Regions from separate parts of the Paenibacillus amylolyticus genome, predicted to be linked through region 1. Evidence: a T-box and tRNA genes for the amino acid it is inferred to sense, from the RefSeq annotation. Region 1 holds a T-box; the other regions hold tRNA genes.

Region 1 (5,635 bases):
AAAGCGCAGGTAATACCAGCAGCTACCCGCCCATTGTGGCATGGTATTGGTCTCGCGACGTGCCTTCATTCCCGTTTCCGGATCTACCGTATTCACCCACTCCGTAACATTCGCCAGTGGTGATTCTCCTGTACCCGAAGGTTTGATCTGGTCGATATCAGGCAGCAGCAGTGGAAGTTGATCCTCAGGTACTGTCTTCATCGTTCCGTCTTCCAGATGCAGAATCGGGATTGGCTCACCCCAGTAACGCTGACGGCTGAACAGCCAATCGCGCAGTCGATAGGTTACTTTCCCTTGCCCTTTACCATTCTCTTCCAGCCAAGCAATCATCTTGGCAACCGCTTCTTCATTATTCAGTCCGTTCAAGAAATCGGAATTCACATGCGCGCCATCACCCGAATACGCCTCTTGTGTAACGTCTCCACCTTGAATAACTTCGATGATATCCAGACCAAACTGTTTCGCAAATTCCCAGTCACGTGCATCATGACCCGGAACTGCCATAACCGCACCTGTACCGTAACCAGCAAGAACGTAATCAGCAATCCAGATCGGCAGTTTTGCACCATTAACAGGGTTGATTGCATAAGCTCCAGTGAATACACCTGTTTTGTCTTTGGCCAAATCTGTACGTTCCAGATCACTCTTACGAGAAGCCTGCTCCTGATAAGCCTGAATAGCTTCACGTTGGTCATCGGTTGTAATTGCTTCTACCAGTTCATGTTCTGGAGCAAGTACTGCAAAGCTCGCACCGAACAATGTGTCCGCACGGGTAGTGAACACCTTGATGACTTCCTCGCGACCTTCAATGGCAAATACAACTTCTGCACCTGTCGATTTACCGATCCAGTTGCGCTGCATATCCTTGATGCTTTCAGACCAATCCAGCTCTTCCAGGTCTTCCAACAGACGCTCTGCATACTCGGTAATTCTCAGAACCCATTGACGCATCGGTTTGCGTACAACCGGATGTCCTCCGCGTTCACTCTTGCCATCAATAACCTCTTCATTAGCAAGTACCGTTCCAAGGGCTTCACACCAGTTAACTGCAACTTCATCCACATAAGCCAGACCTTTGTTGTACAGCTGAATAAAGATCCATTGCGTCCATTTATAGTATTCAGGGTCCGTTGTGCTGATCTCACGATCCCAGTCATAGGAGAAACCAAGCGATTTGATCTGGCGACGGAAATTGTCAATATTACGGAATGTAATATCCCGTGGATGTTCACCTGTATCCAGTGCATGCTGCTCAGCAGGCAGACCAAAAGCATCCCAACCCATTGGGTGCAATACGTTGTAACCGCGCATACGTTTGTAACGGGAAACGATATCCGTTGCCGTATATCCTTCCGGGTGACCTACGTGCAGACCTGAACCGGATGGATAAGGGAACATATCCAGTGCATAAAATTTCGGTTTAGCAGGGTCCTCACCCGTTTTAAACGTTTTATTTGCATCCCAATATTGCTGCCAACTTTTTTCCATGACTTGTGGCTGATAGCCGTGTTTCGGCTGGTTATTCTCACTCATCTATTGTTCCTCCTTCAGGTTATTCACTTTAGCTTTAATTGCAACAAAAAAACCTCAGCATCCCGTAGCGTTTGCAGCGCTAGGGACGAGAGGTTGAATTCCCGTGGTACCACCCTAGTTAGCGGACGAACGTGCTTCGTCATCCACTCCCTTTGGACCTGTAACGGCGGTTAACCGATGCGGATTTCCATTCCTGAACCCAAGCTTTATACAAGTAGGTTAAACAGAATGGTGTAATCACCGCATTTCTCCAAGGCGAGTTCGCAAATCACTGTCAACCGGCTTGCACCAACCGCCGGCTCTCTGTTATGTACAGGAATTACTACTGATCCTTATCATCGAAATATGTATACAATATCGGGACCATTATATAAAAAAGCAAGCCCAAAGTCAATATTACACGTTATAATCGCCATCTTGAAGTCCACAGTACGTACCGTTCAATAATACTCGTTGCTGTTCAGGATAACCGAAAACGCTCAATGCCTTCCTCCAGATTATGAATGGTCCAATTCACATGTTCCTGATTATCATATTGACGATAAGCGCACTCAATACGCAGCACCAGGTCAAAGTACAAGTCATAGAGACTTCTTCTTTTCAGCTCACTTTCAGTCGTAATCGCATGCCCATACCCTTTCACAAAACCAGGCGTATAGTTAAAATGACTGAAATAATGCTCCATCAGAGGATCTGCCCACAGTGAACGTTCAAAATCAATAATCGCTGTGATGCGACCCGCGTCCACTAGTACATTGCCATCCCACAGATCCCAACTGATAAGCACAGGTTCTTTGACATCGTCCAGCACATCCGATTTTTCTTCAATCAGGCGTCTCAATTCAGGGTAATCGATCGAAAATGTAATCCCGGCTTCTTCCCCGTCGGTAAGAATGTCATCCATCAGATTCATAAATGCTTCTTTCCATGTGGAATATCGCTGTTTTTGCTCCGAGAAATATCCAAACTTCTCACCCTTGATTTCATTAATTCGACGATTGTACCGACCCAGCTGGTGTTCAATGACTTCCTGCTCTTCCGCAGAATATTGATCCTTGACCTGATTATAGGGCGCTCCAGACATGTACTCCATGATAAAATAACGCGCTGAAGCCATAGTTAACGAATCATCATAAGCCAACACTTGGGGTACGGGAACATCCTGTAGCTCCGTAATGAGGCGTAGTGCCTCAACTTCGGCAATCATGAGATCCTGTTCACAGCGCATCAGATTTGTCGAAGCTGACGGTGCAATTTTGAGTACCACTCGCTGTGCGTCACTCAGTTTAATGAGATATGCATGATTGGCCCAGCCATCCACCATTTCCTTGTAGTCCTGTATACTTGCAGAGAAATGCTGCTCTATTATGGCATTCAACTGTTCTGACGAAAGTCTTGTTTTATATGTACTTTCCATTTTTACACCTCACATTGACAATTGATTTATCTTCTCAGAAAACGCTTTCTATCCGACTATTATCGCCTCCTTTACTTTAACTGGCAATACTTTTTGTCACGTGATTATGTCTTTTCTTGCATTCCTTTATCCTATTTAAGACTATTGCTATTCATTCTCCATAAAAAATCAAACAAAAAACTGCCCTTATGCACCATAAGGACAGTTCTCATTATTCGCTCTTACTTCACAGCCACGTAGAACAAGCGCTGTGCGCTGTCTCCGGCCTCTTTCCATTCAAAATCCGCATATACCTTCACGTCTCTAAAACCTGCCTTGGACAATTCCAGCTTCATCCAGTCCGGATTATATGCACGCTGGACATGAACTTCTTCAAACCGCTGATACATATCCTTATTACCATCATCCACACACGAAAAAATACTGAGATGATGCTCAATCTCACAGCGATCCTGGTCCAGATCACAAGTCCAAATATAAGATACGGAGCGCTCATCCAGTACAAAAGGCTGCTCCTCATCATAACGAATAAGGGTACTCGGATGATGCACATCAAACAGGAACGTTCCACCAGGCTTCAGCATTTCGTATGTCCGCTGGAAAGTACGAACGACATCTTCTTGTTCAAGCAGGTAATTGACGCAATCACAGAAAGATATCACCGAATCCACAGGTTCCGGAACTCGCCATTCCCGCATATCCTGCTGCACCCAACGGACACTGCCCTCGCGATACAAGCGATGACCCTGAGGCGTAGCCTCCATCTTGCTGCGTGCAACCGACAGCATATCTGATGAGAGGTCAATGCCTGTAACTTCGAAACCGGAGTTCACGAGCGGGATCGTAATGGAGCCCGTTCCACAGCCAAGTTCAGCGACACTTTTGGGCATTCCATGCTTTTCCCATGCTGTTCTTGCAAACCTTATCCAGTCCGGATAAGGCATATCTTCCATTAATTCATCATACACATAGGCAAATTTCCGGTAAGACATGTCAGGCACCGCACTTTCAATTTCATTTTCCAATCCTGTTAACAAAAGAAAAAGCAGGGGCATCCGGTGTTTACCCAGCCTATCCCTGCCTTATCCGAGTTCCATATTACAACTATTTAATCAGGAAGATTACGTGTTTTCACTTTGATCCGCAGGAGCAGATTCGGACAGATACGTCCAGCTTTCCTTTTGGACCACCAATCCGTCTTTCATCAATTTGCCCAAGGCACGCTTGAAGGCAGACTTACTGATGCCAAAGCGTTGCTTGATGATATCCGGCGGAGTTGCATCCGAGTATGGCATGCCACCCATAGGGCGTTCTTTCATGAAAGCGAGCAGCTTGTCTGCATCTTCGTTACGTCCAACTTGTTTGAGTTGAGTCATGGCCAGATTCACACGTCCGTCTTCACGTACCAGTGTCACCCGACATTTCACTTTCTCACCAAGACGCAGCATATGACTACGTTCAGATGAATGAATCATACCAATCGCGCCAAAGCCCAGTACACCGCCCTCTACAAGTACAAAAGTACCCATCTGCAGTGGCTTGTATACCGTCGCTTCAACCCACTCGTTTAACCATGAAGTTGGCGCATGGAAAGACAATGGTGAAAGCTCACGTTCCCCGGCCAATTTGGCACGCAGACGTCCCTGCTTGTCATGTTCCATGATGACAAAGACTTCATCCCCCACTTGAGGACGCAGTTCTTCCAGTTCAGGCAATTCACGAATAGGAAGCAGCAATTGCCGTCCAAGGCCCATTTCCAGGAAACAGCCCAGTCGTGGGTGAACATCAGCCACAACCAGTCGTGCCATTTCGCCAAGCATGAGATAAGGCTTTTTCATCGTTACGGCCAGACGATCTTCAGTATCAAAGAACACAAATACCTCAAGCGTCTCACCAATTTTAATATCCCGTGTTAACTCGGTGTAGTGAAGCAGTACATCTTCCGATCCTGTCGTCAAAAAGAAGCCAAACGGAGACACTTCACGTGAAACCGGCAAAGAGACGACTGTTCCAGCAATCAAACTCATACAGTTTCCACCACTTTGGCATCAGACCATAGTCGTTCAATGTTGTAGTATTCACGCTCGTCGCGGTGGAAGATATGAACAACAACATCGCCCATGTCCATCAATACCCAACGTGCGGAATCCATACCTTCGATACCTTTGATCGTCGCTCCGGCTGCATGAGCCTGTTTCCGAATTTCAGTGGCAATGGCTTGTACCTGTGTATCGGAATTCCCGTGACAAATAACAAAATAATCTGCCACCAGGGAAACATTAATCAGATCCAACGCTACAATGTTGGATGCCTTTTTGTCGTCAGCGGCAGCAACCGCCATATTCATAAGTTCTTTCGATGATACTGTCATGAACCAACCTCCATAATCTATAATTGTGCAATTAAGTCATTCCGCGACAGCATGGTCAAAGGATAAATGACACGTCGTTGCGAGATCAGCAAGCTGATCGTCGAATCGAATCCGGCAATTAAACCTTCCTCCAGACTACGTTCAGCCTGTTCGCGAATGTGATCTACTCCCGGGAAATCTCGTCCCGGTTCAATGTAATCGGCAAGACATACCACTTTGTCCAGCAAGCTCATGCCTACCCGACCCGAGGTATGCCACCGGATGGCATTAATAACTTCGGAATCTTCCACACCGTAATCACGCTCGGCTACAAA
Region 2 (5,635 bases), 480 kb from region 1:
AGCGAGTCTGAATAGGGCGACTTAGTACGTGGACGTAGACCCGAAACCGGGTGATCTACCCCTGTCCAGGGTGAAGGTGCGGTAACACGCACTGGAGGCCCGAACCCACGCATGTTGAAAAATGCGGGGATGAGGTGGGGGTAGCGGAGAAATTCCAATCGAACTCGGAGATAGCTGGTTCTCCCCGAAATAGCTTTAGGGCTAGCCTCGGAAAACAGAGTCGTGGAGGTAGAGCACTGATTGGGTGCGGGGCCCGCAAGGGTTACCAAGCTCAGTCAAACTCCGAATGCCATAGACTTACTTCCGGGAGTCAGACAGTGAGTGCTAAGATCCATTGTCAAAAGGGAAACAGCCCAGACCATCAGCTAAGGTCCCCAAGTGTGTGTTAAGTGGGAAAGGATGTGGAGTTGCACAGACAACCAGGATGTTGGCTTAGAAGCAGCCATCATTGAAAGAGTGCGTAATAGCTCACTGGTCGAGTGACTCTGCGCCGAAAATGTAACGGGGCTAAACACACCACCGAAGCTATGGCTTGATGCTTTGCATCAGGGGTAGGGGAGCGTTGTATAAGGGTTGAAGGTGTACCGTAAGGAGCGCTGGACATTATACAAGTGAGAATGCCGGTATGAGTAACGAAAAGATCAGTGAGAATCTGATCCGCCGAAAGCCTAAGGGTTCCTGAGGAAGGCTCGTCCGCTCAGGGTAAGTCGGGACCTAAGGCGAGGCCGAAAGGCGTAGTCGAAGGACAACAGGTCGAAATTCCTGTACCACCGTAAGCCGTTATGAGCAATGGGGGGACGCAGTAGGGTAGTGACGCGGACTGATGGATGTCCGTCTAAGCAGTAAGGCTGATGTGTAGGCAAATCCGCACATTGTAAGGCTGAGCTGTGATGGGGAGCGAAAATTATAGTAGCGAAGGTCATGATCTCACACTGCCAAGAAAAGCCTCTAGCCAGGTGATGGTGCCCGTACCGCAAACCGACACAGGTAGGCGAGAAGAGTATTCTAAGGCGCGCGGAAGAACTCTCGTTAAGGAACTCGGCAAAATGACCCCGTAACTTCGGGAGAAGGGGTGCCCCGGTAGTGTGAATAGCACGAGGGGGCCGCAGTGAAAAGGCCCAAGCGACTGTTTAGCAAAAACACAGGTCTGTGCGAAGCCGTAAGGCGAAGTATACGGGCTGACGCCTGCCCGGTGCTGGAAGGTTAAGGGGAGTGGTTAGGAGCAATCCGAAGCTGTGAACCGAAGCCCCAGTAAACGGCGGCCGTAACTATAACGGTCCTAAGGTAGCGAAATTCCTTGTCAGGTAAATTCTGACCCGCACGAATGGCGTAACGACTTGGGCGCTGTCTCAACGAGAGATCCGGTGAAATTTTAATACCTGTGAAGATGCAGGTTACCCGCGACAAGACGGAAAGACCCCATGGAGCTTTACTGCAGCTTGATATTGAATTTGGGTACGATCTGTACAGGATAGGTGGGAGCCTTTGAAACGTGAGCGCCAGCTTGCGTGGAGGCAACGTTGGGATACCACCCTGATCGTATCTAGGTTCTAACCTGGTACCGTAATCCGGTGCGGGGACAGTGTCAGGTGGGCAGTTTGACTGGGGCGGTCGCCTCCTAAAGAGTAACGGAGGCGCCCAAAGGTTCCCTCAGAATGGTTGGAAATCATTCGAAGAGTGCAAAGGCATAAGGGAGCTTGACTGCGAGACCTACAAGTCGAGCAGGGACGAAAGTCGGGCTTAGTGATCCGGTGGTACCGCATGGAAGGGCCATCGCTCAACGGATAAAAGCTACCCTGGGGATAACAGGCTTATCTCCCCCAAGAGTCCACATCGACGGGGAGGTTTGGCACCTCGATGTCGGCTCATCGCATCCTGGGGCTGAAGTAGGTCCCAAGGGTTGGGCTGTTCGCCCATTAAAGCGGTACGCGAGCTGGGTTCAGAACGTCGTGAGACAGTTCGGTCCCTATCTGTCGTGGGCGTAGGAAATTTGAGAGGAGCTGTCCTTAGTACGAGAGGACCGGGATGGACGTACCGCTGGTGTACCAGTTGTTCCGCCAGGAGCACCGCTGGGTAGCTATGTACGGACGGGATAAACGCTGAAAGCATCTAAGCGTGAAGCCCCCCTCAAGATGAGATTTCCCAGTATGTAAGACCCCTTGAAGACGACGAGGTAGATAGGCTGGGGGTGGAAGTGCAGCAATGCATGGAGCTGACCAGTACTAATCGGTCGAGGGCTTATCCAATAGCAAGTTCTAAATCGCATGTTTCGTTTCGAATCTAGTTTTCAGAGAATGATCTCTGAAATGAAAATTGGTACATCACATAACGTGTGTATGATTTTCAGTTCCATATCTGATTTTAAGAAGCTATGCTTCGATAAATCGCGTTTGGTGGCGATGGCGGAGGGGTTCCACACGTACCCATTCCGAACACGACCGTTAAGCCCTCTAGCGCCGATGGTACTTGGACCGCAGGGTCCTGGGAGAGTAGGACGTCGCCAAGCGAACTCTTTCATCATACATAGAAAACGGGCTCTGCATGTTGATGTTGTACGATGAATTGCATTTGCACTGCAAATGCATATATTCCCTGATAGCTCAGTTGGTAGAGCACTCGACTGTTAATCGAGTTGTCACAGGTTCGAGCCCTGTTCGGGGAGCCATTAAGGCCCGTTGGTCAAGGGGTTAAGACACCTCCCTTTCACGGAGGTAACAGGGGTTCGAATCCCCTACGGGTCATATAGATGGAGGCTTAGCTCAGCTGGGAGAGCATCTGCCTTACAAGCAGAGGGTCGGGGGTTCGATCCCCTCAGCCTCCACCATATAACTTTATAACGACGCGGGGTGGAGCAGCCCGGTAGCTCGTCGGGCTCATAACCCGAAGGCCGCAGGTTCAAATCCTGCCCCCGCAATTATACTTTCCTTTGAGAAAGTGATCTGGAACCGTGGTGTAGTTGGCCTAACATGCCTGCCTGTCACGCAGGAGATCGCGGGTTCGAATCCCGTCGGTTCCGCCATTTTTATATTAATAATACCGTGTGCGGAAGTGGCTCAGCGGTAGAGCATCGCCTTGCCAAGGCGAGGGTCGCGGGTTCGATTCCCGTCTTCCGCTCCAATATTTGCGCCCTTAGCTCAGCTGGATAGAGCGTTTGACTACGAATCAAAAGGCCGGGAGTTCGAATCTCTCAGGGCGCGCCATTATAACTTCAAATTTGCCGGCGTGGCGGAATGGCAGACGCGCTCGACTCAAAATCGAGTGGGAAACCGTGGAGGTTCGAGTCCTCTCGCCGGTATATATAACGGGATGTAGCTCAGCTTGGTAGAGCACCTGGTTTGGGACCAGGGGGTCGCATGTTCAAATCGTGTCATCCCGATCTCTAAAAACACTATCTAATTATAGATAGTGTTTTTTTATATTTATCTATATAAGATTCTATAAATGCAGGTTCCGGTATTCACTATGACAAATTCTCTAACCTAACACATGTGTGTTCCTTCTTCAGACAACAAGTTAATTGTGCATAAAGCCTCAATCTTTAGGTCACAATAGGTTTAAAAAGTGATAGAAGGGGTTCATGTGAACACGTTTAACTTCAGAAAACAATTCAAGAGACGCTGGAGACGGTGGAAACGAACAGTATGGATGACGGCGGCTCTGCTTGCAGTTACGATATTGGCTTACAGCGGGTTGTCTATCTCATCGGCGATAGAGCGTTTGCTGACAACTAATTTTAGTGAGGCAACCAGTGTGATGGGCCCTGTTACGCAGGAAACAAGATCAGAACAGGAGATTCAGGCGTTAGTAGAGCAACTTGATTCTGATCCGGATCATTTAACAAGTGTGGTTTTGGAGACAAAGTACATCTGCGGAGTGGAAACAGAGCAGTTAGGCAAGATGGCTAGACCACAGTTGAAGATGCTGCTGGCTCAACATCCGGAATGGGATGCTACCGTTGGAACATCAGATGAGTTGCATTTGAAGCAACGTGTAGATGACCTTTCACCGCTTTGTAAACAACAGGCTTATATCAGCATAGATGCTGTAGGGAACCTTAATTTGTACGAAGGTAAGCCTGGAGAAGAGAAGGTTATTCGTACGTTCTTTCAATTGGATGTTGGGACATTGGAGAGTTCTTTGCCAGAAGGGGTACTGGAGCAATTGCAGCAGGGTATTCGGATTCAGGACAAGGATGAATATGATAGCGTAATCTCTACGTTCAGTGACTATGCCGTGGATGAAGACCATCATTTAATCCGTAATGACGGGTAATCCAAACGTCCTCACCTACAGTATTAAAATTGTGAAGTACTGAAACGATGGTGGCAATAGCAATAACATTGGTGGTTTACGTAACCAAGCGATAGAATCTAAAAACGTGGAATGTGGTGAAGGACATCGAAGAGATGTCCTTTTTGTCGTTTGAACTGAAATACATGAAAATAAATATAAACATGTAAAAAATTCACGAATAAAGACGAGTAATCAGTTAGACAAAGTTTTTCCTGCCGCAGGGTCTATCTTTTGTTATAATGAAATGAACGATACATATGTTCGCTTTTGTGAGGGAGAGATGGTTTTGCGTTTTTTGGGAATTGACCCGGGGATTGCGATTGTTGGTTTTGGTTTTGTGGATAAAATCGGCAGTAAGGTGGTACCCGTACAATATGGATGTATTCAGACGGAAGCTCATACCCCTGAAGAGGAACGGTTGCTTCACGTATATGAAGGTATGGTGCAATTGATTGATAAATACAAACCGGACGCAGTAGCGCTGGAGAAACTTTTTTTCAATCGGAACGTTACAACAGCGATGTCTGTCAGTCAGGCGAGAGGCGTTATGGTACTCGCTGCCGCACAGAAGGGTTTGCCTATTGCAGAGTATACGCCAATGCAGATCAAGCAGGCTGTTGTGGGGTACGGTAAAGCGGAGAAGAAGCAAGTACAGGAGATGGTCAAAATGTTCTTGCGTCTTCAGGTCGTTCCTAAGCCGGATGACGTAGCGGATGCATTGGCTGTAGCCGTGTGCCATGCACACTCTTATACATTAAATTCCAAGTTGAATGAGGTATTGCGAAAATGATTGATTTTCTAAGAGGACAGTTCATTCATGTAGAGAATGATTATATTGTGCTGGATGTTCATGGCGTGGGGTATCGCGTTTTCTGTCCGAATCCATTTGCGTTTGCGAAGCAAGAAGGCGAAATTACCGTGTACACTCACCATCATGTGCGTGAGGATGCGATGTTGCTGTTTGGATTTGTTACACGGGATGAGCAGCGTTTGTTCCGTAAACTGATTGAAGTATCCGGTATTGGTCCAAAAGTAGCTCTGGGCATACTCGCTGGAGGTACACCAGAACATGTGGTTACGGCGATTTACCAGGAGAATCTTACGTTCTTGACCAAATTGCCAGGCATCGGTAAGAAGACTGCACAACGCATGATTCTGGATCTCAAGGATAAGCTGGATAGTTTTGGCGCGGCAGCGTATGCAACAGGGTTGTTCGCTCCTCCATCGGAAGAGTCGGGAAGTGGTTCAGCCTGGGATGAGGCACGTGAAGGTCTCAAGGCACTTGGGTATACTGACAGTGAGCTTGATAAAGTATGGCTCAAATTGAAAAAGGATGTTACTA
Region 3 (5,635 bases), 1.2 Mb from region 1:
TCCGGAAGTACGTGGAACAACGTTTCATGAAAGTAATACATCCCGTTCCGCACTTCATCGAGTACAGTCGGTTTGCGGTCGCGAAGTTCATCTGTCTGCCAGAGTGTAATAACCTCATTCAGCAGCTTCTCACGCAACTGTTCACGTTCACGCAACGTCAGCGTAGGATTATCAAGTGACATGACATCTTCGGATATCCGTTTATGGATGTCCAGAATAACCCGGCGCATAGCTTCGGTTGGGTGAGCTGTCATAACGAGTTCCAACGACAAATCGTCGAGAATCTCTTCCACCTCTGTATGAGACAGTCCACGTTCCTTAAGATCCTGTACTGCTTTCTCAATTGATCCTGGCTGCACAGCGTCCCCAGCAGAACGTTCATAATCCCGTTTACGCCGGATCCGATGGTTTTGTTCAGCAATATTAACTAATTGAAAATAAATAGCGAAAGCCCGAATAACCTGGTGACGATTGTCCGAGTCTAATTCCTGGATCATCGTTTTGAACTCTGCATAGAGTTCTGGCAGAAATTCTGCACGCAACGATTTGCTCGTTTCCCGAATCTTCTCAACGATATCTAGAAGCTCCGTGCCGCCTTGATGGACAAGAACTTCTCCGAGTATATTGCCCAGGAACCGCACGTCTCGCCGAAGCAGGTTGTTGGATTGGCTTTTGCTGGCGGTTACCATAGTTTCAGTCATGCTTATCCTCCCATCTGATCGTTCCATTCGTACACGTAAATTTGACACCTTCATAACATCATACAATAAAATGGTACGAAAATCTTTATTTTTCTACTAGAAAAAATGGGGATTATCCCCGATTTACAGCACAAAAACACGCTTTTTTATTCATTTTCTTGTTCTGCTTCAATTAATGGTCATATACTGTCGCATGATACCTTTTTCACGTACTTTAGATAAATCAAAAGTCTCATACCTATTCTTAAAAACTCATAAATATACAGTTCTTTTAGATATGATCCCATGTACCTGATATTAAGGTTAAACCGCATAATTTCATTGTTTGAGAACAGATGATATACAAAGAAACATGACCGGCAAAGCAAGCTTTTGTATACTTTACCACAGTGACGCAATAAATTAAAGATGTAATTATAATTTTCTTCCCACTACAGTCTGCTTACTAGGCAAGTTTCTTATGTATGTTGTTATTCAATTGGACTCAAAGGTATATCTTAACAGACTATTTCTACATATTGTACTTGTCTTCTTGGGCAGATTAATCTGTAGCTCTTACTAAAAAGGAGGAATCCACATGATGAAGAAAGGTACAACAATTATTGCTTCCGTGCTTCTGGTGGCCGCGATGGCAGGCCCTGCTGCTGCTGCTGGTCAAATGTCCAAAGGAATGGATACAACCGGCTCACGTGTCCGGTCTTATCAGGACACCAACTACATGGACCGCACAAACACTAATTCCAACATGAATATGAACATGGATGGAAACTACCGCAACAATGGTGACTATCGTACCAACAGTGTTCGTGCAAACGCCACAACAACCGACCGTGACAACGGCATGGATTGGGGCTGGCTTGGTTTGTTGGGACTGCTTGGATTAGCTGGCATGCGTAAAAGAGTGACGGACCACAACGAACGTTAAATTGTACTCACGTCACGTTACAATAGCTGCTACGTCTTAGAAGCAGCTCATCCACAGAGATAAACAGAAGAGCCAAGACCTCCCTATTTGGATTGCAAAGGAGTCTTGGCTCTTTTTTAATTAAACCTGTACTGTACCTTACATAAAATAACTGCTAATTTTTACGTTAATACGTTAATAAAAAAAAAGCCTCTGCATCTGCAAAGGCTCTTTCATTATGTCCTGTAAGCGGGTGATGGGAATCGAACCCACGCTATTAGCTTGGAAGGCTAAAGTTCTACCATTGAACTACACCCGCATAAACAAAAATCGGGATGACACGATTTGAACATGCGACCCCCTGGTCCCAAACCAGGTGCTCTACCAAGCTGAGCTACATCCCGATACTAAAAAAATAATGGCGCGCCCTGAGAGATTCGAACTCCCGGCCTTTTGATTCGTAGTCAAACGCTCTATCCAGCTGAGCTAAGGGCGCAAAAATATTGGAGCGGAAGACGGGAATCGAACCCGCGACCCTCGCCTTGGCAAGGCGATGCTCTACCGCTGAGCCACTTCCGCAAATAAAGGATGCGCGTGGAGGGACTTGAACCCCCACGTCAAAGACGCTAGATCCTAAGTCTAGTGCGTCTGCCAATTCCGCCACACGCGCATATGATGGTGAGTCATGAAGGGCTCGAACCTTCGACACCCTGATTAAAAGTCAGGTGCTCTACCAACTGAGCTAATGACTCATACTAAAATGGCTGGGGATATAGGATTTGAACCTATGCATGACGGAGTCAAAGTCCGTTGCCTTACCGCTTGGCTAATCCCCAATAAAAATATGGTGGAGGCTGAGGGGATCGAACCCCCGACCCTCTGCTTGTAAGGCAGATGCTCTCCCAGCTGAGCTAAGCCTCCAACTATATGACCCGTAGGGGATTCGAACCCCTGTTACCTCCGTGAAAGGGAGGTGTCTTAACCCCTTGACCAACGGGCCCCATTTCCAAAGCTCTCAACCGGGATCGAACCGGTGACCTCATCCTTACCATGGATGCACTCTACCTACTGAGCTATGAGAGCAAATGGCTCCCCGAACAGGGCTCGAACCTGTGACAACTCGATTAACAGTCGAGTGCTCTACCAACTGAGCTATCAGGGAATAATATGCATTTGCAGGGCAAATGCAATTCATCGTACAACGTCCACATGCAGAGCCTGTTTTCTATGTATGATGAAAGAGTTCGCTTGGCGGCGTCCTACTCTCCCAGGACCCTGCGGTCCAAGTACCATCGGCGCTAGAGGGCTTAACGGTCGTGTTCGGGATGGGTACGTGTGGAACCCCTCCGCCATCGCCACCAAACGCAACGCTTAGCTTACATTCAGAGATCGTTCTCTGAAAACTAGATTCGAAACGAAACATGCGATTTATCACTTGCTATTGGATAAGCCCTCGACCGATTAGTACTGGTCAGCTCCATGCATTGCTGCACTTCCACCCCCAGCCTATCTACCTCGTCGTCTTCAAGGGGTCTTACATACTGGGAAATCTCATCTTGAGGGGGGCTTCACGCTTAGATGCTTTCAGCGTTTATCCCGTCCGTACATAGCTACCCAGCGGTGCTCCTGGCGGAACAACTGGTACACCAGCGGTACGTCCATCCCGGTCCTCTCGTACTAAGGACAGCTCCTCTCAAATTTCCTACGCCCACGACAGATAGGGACCGAACTGTCTCACGACGTTCTGAACCCAGCTCGCGTACCGCTTTAATGGGCGAACAGCCCAACCCTTGGGACCTACTTCAGCCCCAGGATGCGATGAGCCGACATCGAGGTGCCAAACCTCCCCGTCGATGTGGACTCTTGGGGGAGATAAGCCTGTTATCCCCAGGGTAGCTTTTATCCGTTGAGCGATGGCCCTTCCATGCGGTACCACCGGATCACTAAGCCCGACTTTCGTCCCTGCTCGACTTGTAGGTCTCGCAGTCAAGCTCCCTTATGCCTTTGCACTCTTCGAATGATTTCCAACCATTCTGAGGGAACCTTTGGGCGCCTCCGTTACTCTTTAGGAGGCGACCGCCCCAGTCAAACTGCCCACCTGACACTGTCCCCGCACCGGATTACGGTACCAGGTTAGAACCTAGATACGATCAGGGTGGTATCCCAACGTTGCCTCCACGCAAGCTGGCGCTCACGTTTCAAAGGCTCCCACCTATCCTGTACAGATCGTACCCAAATTCAATATCAAGCTGCAGTAAAGCTCCATGGGGTCTTTCCGTCTTGTCGCGGGTAACCTGCATCTTCACAGGTATTAAAATTTCACCGGATCTCTCGTTGAGACAGCGCCCAAGTCGTTACGCCATTCGTGCGGGTCAGAATTTACCTGACAAGGAATTTCGCTACCTTAGGACCGTTATAGTTACGGCCGCCGTTTACTGGGGCTTCGGTTCACAGCTTCGGATTGCTCCTAACCACTCCCCTTAACCTTCCAGCACCGGGCAGGCGTCAGCCCGTATACTTCGCCTTACGGCTTCGCACAGACCTGTGTTTTTGCTAAACAGTCGCTTGGGCCTTTTCACTGCGGCCCCCTCGTGCTATTCACACTACCGGGGCACCCCTTCTCCCGAAGTTACGGGGTCATTTTGCCGAGTTCCTTAACGAGAGTTCTTCCGCGCGCCTTAGAATACTCTTCTCGCCTACCTGTGTCGGTTTGCGGTACGGGCACCATCACCTGGCTAGAGGCTTTTCTTGGCAGTGTGAGATCATGACCTTCGCTACTATAATTTTCGCTCCCCATCACAGCTCAGCCTTACAATGTGCGGATTTGCCTACACATCAGCCTTACTGCTTAGACGGACATCCATCAGTCCGCGTCACTACCCTACTGCGTCCCCCCATTGCTCATAACGGCTTACGGTGGTACAGGAATTTCGACCTGTTGTCCTTCGACTACGCCTTTCGGCCTCGCCTTAGGTCCCGACTTACCCTGAGCGGACGAGCCTTCCTCAGGAACCCTTAGGCTTTCGGCGGATCAGATTCTCACTGATCTTTTCGTTACTCATACCGGCATTCTCACTTGTATAATGTCCAGCGCTCCTTACGGTACACCTTCAACCCTTATACAACGCTCCCCTACCCCTGATGCAAAGCATCAAGCCATAGCTTCGGTGGTGTGTTTAGCCCCGTTACATTTTCGGCGCAGAGTCACTCGACCAGTGAGCTATTACGCACTCTTTCAATGATGGCTGCTTCTAAGCCAACATCCTGGTTGTCTGTGCAACTCCACATCCTTTCCCACTTAACACACACTTGGGGACCTTAGCTGATGGTCTGGGCTGTTTCCCTTTTGACAATGGATCTTAGCACTCACTGTCTGACTCCCGGAAGTAAGTCTATGGCATTCGGAGTTTGACTGAGCTTGGTAACCCTTGCGGGCCCCGCACCCAATCAGTGCTCTACCTCCACGACTCTGTTTTCCGAGGCTAGCCCTAAAGCTATTTCGGGGAGAACCAGCTATCTCCGAGTTCGATTGGAATTTCTCCGCTACCCCCACCTCATCCCCGCATTTTTCAACATGCGTGGGTTCGGGCCTCCAGTGCGTGTTACCGCACCTTCACCCTGGACAGGGGTAGATCACCCGGTTTCGGGTCTACGTCCACGTACTAAGTCGCCCTATTCAGACTCGCTTTCGCTGCGGCTCCGGCTCTTCACCTTAACCTTGCACGGGAACGTAACTCGCCGGTTCATTCTACAAAAGGCACGCCATCACCCCTAAAACGGGCTCTGACTTTTTGTAAGCACACGGTTTCAGGTTCTATTTCACTCCCCTTCCGGGGTGCTTTTCACCTTTCCCTCACGGTACTGCTTCACTATCGGTCGCTAGGAAGTATTTAGCCTTGGCAGATGGTCCTGCCGGATTCATACGGGGTTTCACGTGCCCCGCACTACTCGGGATCCGTCTCGGAGGGAACAGACTTTCAACTACAGGGCTTTTACCTTCTTTGGCGGGCCTTTCCAGACCTCTTCGCTT
Region 4 (5,635 bases), 2.4 Mb from region 1:
CGAAGAGGTCTGGAAAGGCCCGCCAAAGAAGGTAAAAGCCCTGTAGTTGAAAGTCTGTTCCCTCCGAGACGGATCCCGAGTAGTGCGGGGCACGTGAAACCCCGTATGAATCCGGCAGGACCATCTGCCAAGGCTAAATACTTCCTAGCGACCGATAGTGAAGCAGTACCGTGAGGGAAAGGTGAAAAGCACCCCGGAAGGGGAGTGAAATAGAACCTGAAACCGTGTGCTTACAAAAAGTCAGAGCCCGTTTTAGGGGTGATGGCGTGCCTTTTGTAGAATGAACCGGCGAGTTACGTTCCCGTGCAAGGTTAAGGTGAAGAGCCGGAGCCGCAGCGAAAGCGAGTCTGAATAGGGCGAATGAGTACGTGGACGTAGACCCGAAACCGGGTGATCTACCCCTGTCCAGGGTGAAGGTGCGGTAACACGCACTGGAGGCCCGAACCCACGCATGTTGAAAAATGCGGGGATGAGGTGGGGGTAGCGGAGAAATTCCAATCGAACTCGGAGATAGCTGGTTCTCCCCGAAATAGCTTTAGGGCTAGCCTCGGAAAACAGAGTCGTGGAGGTAGAGCACTGATTGGGTGCGGGGCCCGCAAGGGTTACCAAGCTCAGTCAAACTCCGAATGCCATAGACTTACTTCCGGGAGTCAGACAGTGAGTGCTAAGATCCATTGTCAAAAGGGAAACAGCCCAGACCATCAGCTAAGGTCCCCAAGTGTGTGTTAAGTGGGAAAGGATGTGGAGTTGCACAGACAACCAGGATGTTGGCTTAGAAGCAGCCATCATTGAAAGAGTGCGTAATAGCTCACTGGTCGAGTGACTCTGCGCCGAAAATGTAACGGGGCTAAACACACCACCGAAGCTATGGCTTGATGCTTTGCATCAGGGGTAGGGGAGCGTTGTATAAGGGTTGAAGGTGTACCGTAAGGAGCGCTGGACATTATACAAGTGAGAATGCCGGTATGAGTAACGAAAAGATCAGTGAGAATCTGATCCGCCGAAAGCCTAAGGGTTCCTGAGGAAGGCTCGTCCGCTCAGGGTAAGTCGGGACCTAAGGCGAGGCCGAAAGGCGTAGTCGAAGGACAACAGGTCGAAATTCCTGTACCACCGTAAGCCGTTATGAGCAATGGGGGGACGCAGTAGGGTAGTGACGCGGACTGATGGATGTCCGTCTAAGCAGTAAGGCTGATGTGTAGGCAAATCCGCACATTGTAAGGCTGAGCTGTGATGGGGAGCGAAAATTGTAGTAGCGAAGGTCATGATCTCACACTGCCAAGAAAAGCCTCTAGCCAGGTGAAGGTGCCCGTACCGCAAACCGACACAGGTAGGCGAGAAGAGTATTCTAAGGCGCGCGGAAGAACTCTCGTTAAGGAACTCGGCAAAATGACCCCGTAACTTCGGGAGAAGGGGTGCCCCGGTAGTGTGAATAGCACGAGGGGGCCGCAGTGAAAAGGCCCAAGCGACTGTTTAGCAAAAACACAGGTCTGTGCGAAGCCGTAAGGCGAAGTATACGGGCTGACGCCTGCCCGGTGCTGGAAGGTTAAGGGGAGTGGTTAGGAGCAATCCGAAGCTGTGAACCGAAGCCCCAGTAAACGGCGGCCGTAACTATAACGGTCCTAAGGTAGCGAAATTCCTTGTCAGGTAAATTCTGACCCGCACGAATGGCGTAACGACTTGGGCGCTGTCTCAACGAGAGATCCGGTGAAATTTTAATACCTGTGAAGATGCAGGTTACCCGCGACAAGACGGAAAGACCCCATGGAGCTTTACTGCAGCTTGATATTGAATTTGGGTACGATCTGTACAGGATAGGTGGGAGCCTTTGAAACGTGAGCGCCAGCTTGCGTGGAGGCAACGTTGGGATACCACCCTGATCGTATCTAGGTTCTAACCTGGTACCGTAATCCGGTGCGGGGACAGTGTCAGGTGGGCAGTTTGACTGGGGCGGTCGCCTCCTAAAGAGTAACGGAGGCGCCCAAAGGTTCCCTCAGAATGGTTGGAAATCATTCGAAGAGTGCAAAGGCATAAGGGAGCTTGACTGCGAGACCTACAAGTCGAGCAGGGACGAAAGTCGGGCTTAGTGATCCGGTGGTACCGCATGGAAGGGCCATCGCTCAACGGATAAAAGCTACCCTGGGGATAACAGGCTTATCTCCCCCAAGAGTCCACATCGACGGGGAGGTTTGGCACCTCGATGTCGGCTCATCGCATCCTGGGGCTGAAGTAGGTCCCAAGGGTTGGGCTGTTCGCCCATTAAAGCGGTACGCGAGCTGGGTTCAGAACGTCGTGAGACAGTTCGGTCCCTATCTGTCGTGGGCGTAGGAAATTTGAGAGGAGCTGTCCTTAGTACGAGAGGACCGGGATGGACGTACCGCTGGTGTACCAGTTGTTCCGCCAGGAGCACCGCTGGGTAGCTATGTACGGACGGGATAAACGCTGAAAGCATCTAAGCGTGAAGCCCCCCTCAAGATGAGATTTCCCAGTATGTAAGACCCCTTGAAGACGACGAGGTAGATAGGCTGGGGGTGGAAGTGCAGCAATGCATGGAGCTGACCAGTACTAATCGGTCGAGGGCTTATCCAATAGCAAGTGATAATTCGCATGTTTCGTTTCGAATCTAGTTTTCAGAGAATGATCTCTGAATGTAAGCTAAGCTATGCGTTTGGTGGCGATGGCGGAGGGGTTCCACACGTACCCATCCCGAACACGACCGTTAAGCCCTCTAGCGCCGATGGTACTTGGACCGCAGGGTCCTGGGAGAGTAGGACGCCGCCAAGCGATTTCCCTTTGGGGTATTTTTTTTGCCCCCCTTGCTAAGGAATAAGGGATATATATTAGGGCCCTTAGCTCAGTTGGTTAGAGCGCACCTCTGATAAGGGTGAGGCCGGTGGTTCGAGTCCACCAGGGCCCATAGCAAGACCACAACAAGAAATACACAGTGTATGGGGCCATAGCTCAGCTGGGAGAGCGCCTGCCTTGCAAGCAGGAGGTCAGCGGTTCGATCCCGCTTGGCTCCACCATTCCCTGATAGCTCAGTTGGTAGAGCACTCGACTGTTAATCGAGTTGTCACAGGTTCGAGCCCTGTTCGGGGAGCCATATGGAGAGGTGTCCGAGCTGGCCGAAGGAGCACGATTGGAAATCGTGTAGGCGTCACAAGCGTCTCGAGGGTTCGAATCCCTCTCTCTCCGCCAGATATTTTTTAGCAAGGCCCGTTGGTCAAGGGGTTAAGACACCTCCCTTTCACGGAGGTAACAGGGGTTCGAATCCCCTACGGGTCATAATATGGAGGCTTAGCTCAGCTGGGAGAGCATCTGCCTTACAAGCAGAGGGTCGGGGGTTCGATCCCCTCAGCCTCCACCATATAACTTTATAACGACGCGGGGTGGAGCAGCCCGGTAGCTCGTCGGGCTCATAACCCGAAGGCCGCAGGTTCAAATCCTGCCCCCGCAATTATACTTTCCTTGAGAAAGTGATCTGGAACCGTGGTGTAGTTGGCCTAACATGCCTGCCTGTCACGCAGGAGATCGCGGGTTCGAATCCCGTCGGTTCCGCCATTTTTTAATTAAATATACACCGTGCCGGTGTAGCTCAACTGGTAGAGCAACTGACTTGTAATCAGTAGGTTGGGGGTTCAAGTCCTCTCGCCGGCACCATTTTTAGTATTTACATCTGAATTTGTGATAGAATGTATATTACAAGTGAAATTGTTAATACTAAGATTCTCTTAGTGGATGAATGGCTTACTCTATGGCGGTCGTGGCGAAGTGGTTAACGCACCGGTTTGTGGATCCGGCATTCGGGGGTTCAATTCCCCTCGATCGCCCCATGATTTTTTAATGGGGATTAGCCAAGCGGTAAGGCAACGGACTTTGACTCCGTCATGCATAGGTTCAAATCCTATATCCCCAGCCATTTCATTACGAGTCATTAGCTCAGTTGGTAGAGCACCTGACTTTTAATCAGGGTGTCGAAGGTTCGAGCCCTTCATGACTCACCATTATATTTTGCGGTCGTGGCGGAATTGGCAGACGCGCACGGTTCAGGTCCGTGTGGGCTAACCCCCGTGGAGGTTCGAGTCCTCTCGACCGCACCATATGTTTTGCGGAAGTGGCTCAGCGGTAGAGCATCGCCTTGCCAAGGCGAGGGTCGCGGGTTCGATTCCCGTCTTCCGCTCCAATATTTGCGCCCTTAGCTCAGCTGGATAGAGCGTTTGACTACGAATCAAAAGGCCGGGAGTTCGAATCTCTCAGGGCGCGCCATTATTCTCATAAGTATCGGGATGTAGCTCAGCTTGGTAGAGCACCTGGTTTGGGACCAGGGGGTCGCATGTTCAAATCGTGTCATCCCGATTTTTTTTATTTGCGGGTGTAGTTCAATGGTAGAACTTTAGCCTTCCAAGCTAATAGCGTGGGTTCGATTCCCATCACCCGCTTCCGAGTAACATATAGAAGAGCCTTTGCTTATAGTAAAGGCTTTTTTTGTGTTAAAAAGAATAAGTGTAATTTATTTAAAATAGGGTCAATTGTCATTTGATTAAGGATGGAATCTTTGTTTAAATAAATAGAACAATTCGTATCTGATTAACCGTATTTATTTATAAAGGAGGACAAACAGTAATGAAAAGAGCTCTGGTCATTGGTGGAAACGGAACATTAGGTAAAGCCGTTGTTGCGAAACTGAGAGATTATTCCGTTGAGGTTATTACAGCAGGTAGACAATCCGGGGATGTTCAGGTGGATATGACGTCGACAGAGAGTATTACTATCCTCTTCGAAACGGTGAGAAATATTGATTACGTCATTGTGGCGGCGGGCCAGACCCATTATGCGAAACTGGAAGAATTGACACCTGAGAACAATATGATTAGTGTGCAGGGTAAACTGCTTGGACAGGTCAATATCGTATTGATTGGACAGCACTATATTAACGACAAGGGAAGTTTCACGCTGGTCAGTGGCATTATACAAGACCACCCTATTGAGAAAGGCGCATCAAGTGCTATGGTCAATGGGGCTATTGATTCGTTTGCCAAAGCGGCAGCGTATGAGTTGCCAAGAGGTATTCGTTTGAACTCAGTTAGTCCTAATCTGTTTGTAGAGTCGGCGGAGAAATATAAGGATTTCTTTATTGGATTTAATCCTGTACCTGTAGAGAAAGTGGCTAATACGTTTATCCAGAGTGCGCTTGGGATTGAAACAGCCCAAAATTTCAAAATATATTAAAAGCCGGACAGTTATATATGATTTGATGATTACCTATCCCTAATTAATTGCAGGATGAGAAAGGTGTACATGAAATACATTTAGCTGTTAAGCATGTAGAATGATTTTTCATAAAACAGGACTGAATGAGGCCATTTGGAATATTAAATATAAAGGAGATCCACCGAAAATCCGGTGAATCTCCTTTTGTTTGCTGTGGATGAAACAGACGGTATGTTTACTATTATGGAGCAGGTAGTCCAAGAACTTCGAGCATTTCATTACGTTTGAGCGATTCGGCAATAGGGCCGTCAATGAGCCATTTCTTAGCATTGAGGACATAGACATGACCATTTTGAACAGCGGGTAGGCTTTTCCATACTTGGAGTTGCTGGATTTCATTGAGTTCATCTTTTGTTTTTTGCAACGC

What was found. The T-box of region 1 lies ahead of leuS (leucine--tRNA ligase). A T-box ahead of a tRNA ligase gene usually reads a tRNA of that ligase, here a tRNA-Leu.
Region 2: it encodes a tRNA-Leu, which carries the amino acid that the T-box ahead of leuS (leucine--tRNA ligase) is inferred to sense. The anticodon was not compared.
Region 3: it encodes a tRNA-Leu, which carries the amino acid that the T-box ahead of leuS (leucine--tRNA ligase) is inferred to sense. The anticodon was not compared.
Region 4: it encodes a tRNA-Leu, which carries the amino acid that the T-box ahead of leuS (leucine--tRNA ligase) is inferred to sense. The anticodon was not compared.

What each region holds. Positions count from the first base shown of each region.
Region 1 covers NZ_CP145892.1:4,852,455-4,858,089, forward strand. The annotation lists gene leuS (leucine--tRNA ligase) at 1-1,533, opposite strand, end outside; T-box leader at 1,612-1,881, opposite strand; gene V6668_RS21595 (aminoglycoside phosphotransferase family protein) at 1,994-2,950, opposite strand; gene V6668_RS21600 (class I SAM-dependent methyltransferase) at 3,172-3,942, opposite strand; gene V6668_RS21605 (CvfB family protein) at 4,072-4,977, opposite strand; gene rsfS (ribosome silencing factor) at 4,974-5,321, opposite strand; gene yqeK (bis(5'-nucleosyl)-tetraphosphatase (symmetrical) YqeK) at 5,339-5,635, opposite strand, start outside.
Region 2 covers NZ_CP145892.1:5,331,324-5,336,958, reverse strand. The annotation lists rRNA gene V6668_RS23650 (23S ribosomal RNA) at 1-2,246, shown strand, start outside; rRNA gene rrf (5S ribosomal RNA) at 2,390-2,506, shown strand; tRNA gene V6668_RS23640 (tRNA-Asn) at 2,590-2,665, shown strand; tRNA gene V6668_RS23635 (tRNA-Glu) at 2,670-2,741, shown strand; tRNA gene V6668_RS23630 (tRNA-Val) at 2,749-2,824, shown strand; tRNA gene V6668_RS23625 (tRNA-Met) at 2,841-2,914, shown strand; tRNA gene V6668_RS23620 (tRNA-Asp) at 2,942-3,019, shown strand; tRNA gene V6668_RS23615 (tRNA-Gly) at 3,043-3,117, shown strand; tRNA gene V6668_RS23610 (tRNA-Arg) at 3,124-3,200, shown strand; tRNA gene V6668_RS23605 (tRNA-Leu) at 3,217-3,295, shown strand; tRNA gene V6668_RS23600 (tRNA-Pro) at 3,303-3,376, shown strand; gene V6668_RS23595 (BofC C-terminal domain-containing protein) at 3,580-4,272, shown strand; gene ruvC (crossover junction endodeoxyribonuclease RuvC) at 4,580-5,083, shown strand; gene ruvA (Holliday junction branch migration protein RuvA) at 5,080-5,635, shown strand, end outside.
Region 3 covers NZ_CP145892.1:6,022,431-6,028,065, forward strand. The annotation lists gene ppc (phosphoenolpyruvate carboxylase) at 1-701, opposite strand, end outside; gene V6668_RS26515 (WGxxGxxG family protein) at 1,279-1,626, shown strand; tRNA gene V6668_RS26520 (tRNA-Gly) at 1,854-1,924, opposite strand; tRNA gene V6668_RS26525 (tRNA-Pro) at 1,936-2,009, opposite strand; tRNA gene V6668_RS26530 (tRNA-Arg) at 2,025-2,101, opposite strand; tRNA gene V6668_RS26535 (tRNA-Gly) at 2,110-2,184, opposite strand; tRNA gene V6668_RS26540 (tRNA-Leu) at 2,195-2,275, opposite strand; tRNA gene V6668_RS26545 (tRNA-Lys) at 2,282-2,357, opposite strand; tRNA gene V6668_RS26550 (tRNA-Gln) at 2,367-2,441, opposite strand; tRNA gene V6668_RS26555 (tRNA-Val) at 2,451-2,526, opposite strand; tRNA gene V6668_RS26560 (tRNA-Glu) at 2,534-2,605, opposite strand; tRNA gene V6668_RS26565 (tRNA-Thr) at 2,616-2,688, opposite strand; tRNA gene V6668_RS26570 (tRNA-Asn) at 2,692-2,767, opposite strand; rRNA gene rrf (5S ribosomal RNA) at 2,852-2,968, opposite strand; rRNA gene V6668_RS26580 (23S ribosomal RNA) at 3,047-5,635, opposite strand, start outside.
Region 4 covers NZ_CP145892.1:349,231-354,865, forward strand. The annotation lists rRNA gene V6668_RS01655 (23S ribosomal RNA) at 1-2,586, shown strand, start outside; rRNA gene rrf (5S ribosomal RNA) at 2,665-2,781, shown strand; tRNA gene V6668_RS01665 (tRNA-Ile) at 2,841-2,914, shown strand; tRNA gene V6668_RS01670 (tRNA-Ala) at 2,948-3,023, shown strand; tRNA gene V6668_RS01675 (tRNA-Asn) at 3,025-3,100, shown strand; tRNA gene V6668_RS01680 (tRNA-Ser) at 3,104-3,195, shown strand; tRNA gene V6668_RS01685 (tRNA-Glu) at 3,211-3,282, shown strand; tRNA gene V6668_RS01690 (tRNA-Val) at 3,289-3,364, shown strand; tRNA gene V6668_RS01695 (tRNA-Met) at 3,381-3,454, shown strand; tRNA gene V6668_RS01700 (tRNA-Asp) at 3,481-3,558, shown strand; tRNA gene V6668_RS01705 (tRNA-Thr) at 3,582-3,657, shown strand; tRNA gene V6668_RS01710 (tRNA-His) at 3,755-3,830, shown strand; tRNA gene V6668_RS01715 (tRNA-Gln) at 3,842-3,916, shown strand; tRNA gene V6668_RS01720 (tRNA-Lys) at 3,926-4,001, shown strand; tRNA gene V6668_RS01725 (tRNA-Leu) at 4,011-4,097, shown strand; tRNA gene V6668_RS01730 (tRNA-Gly) at 4,106-4,180, shown strand; tRNA gene V6668_RS01735 (tRNA-Arg) at 4,187-4,263, shown strand; tRNA gene V6668_RS01740 (tRNA-Pro) at 4,280-4,353, shown strand; tRNA gene V6668_RS01745 (tRNA-Gly) at 4,366-4,436, shown strand; gene V6668_RS01750 (short chain dehydrogenase) at 4,621-5,226, shown strand; gene V6668_RS01755 (ABC transporter substrate-binding protein) at 5,450-5,635, opposite strand, start outside.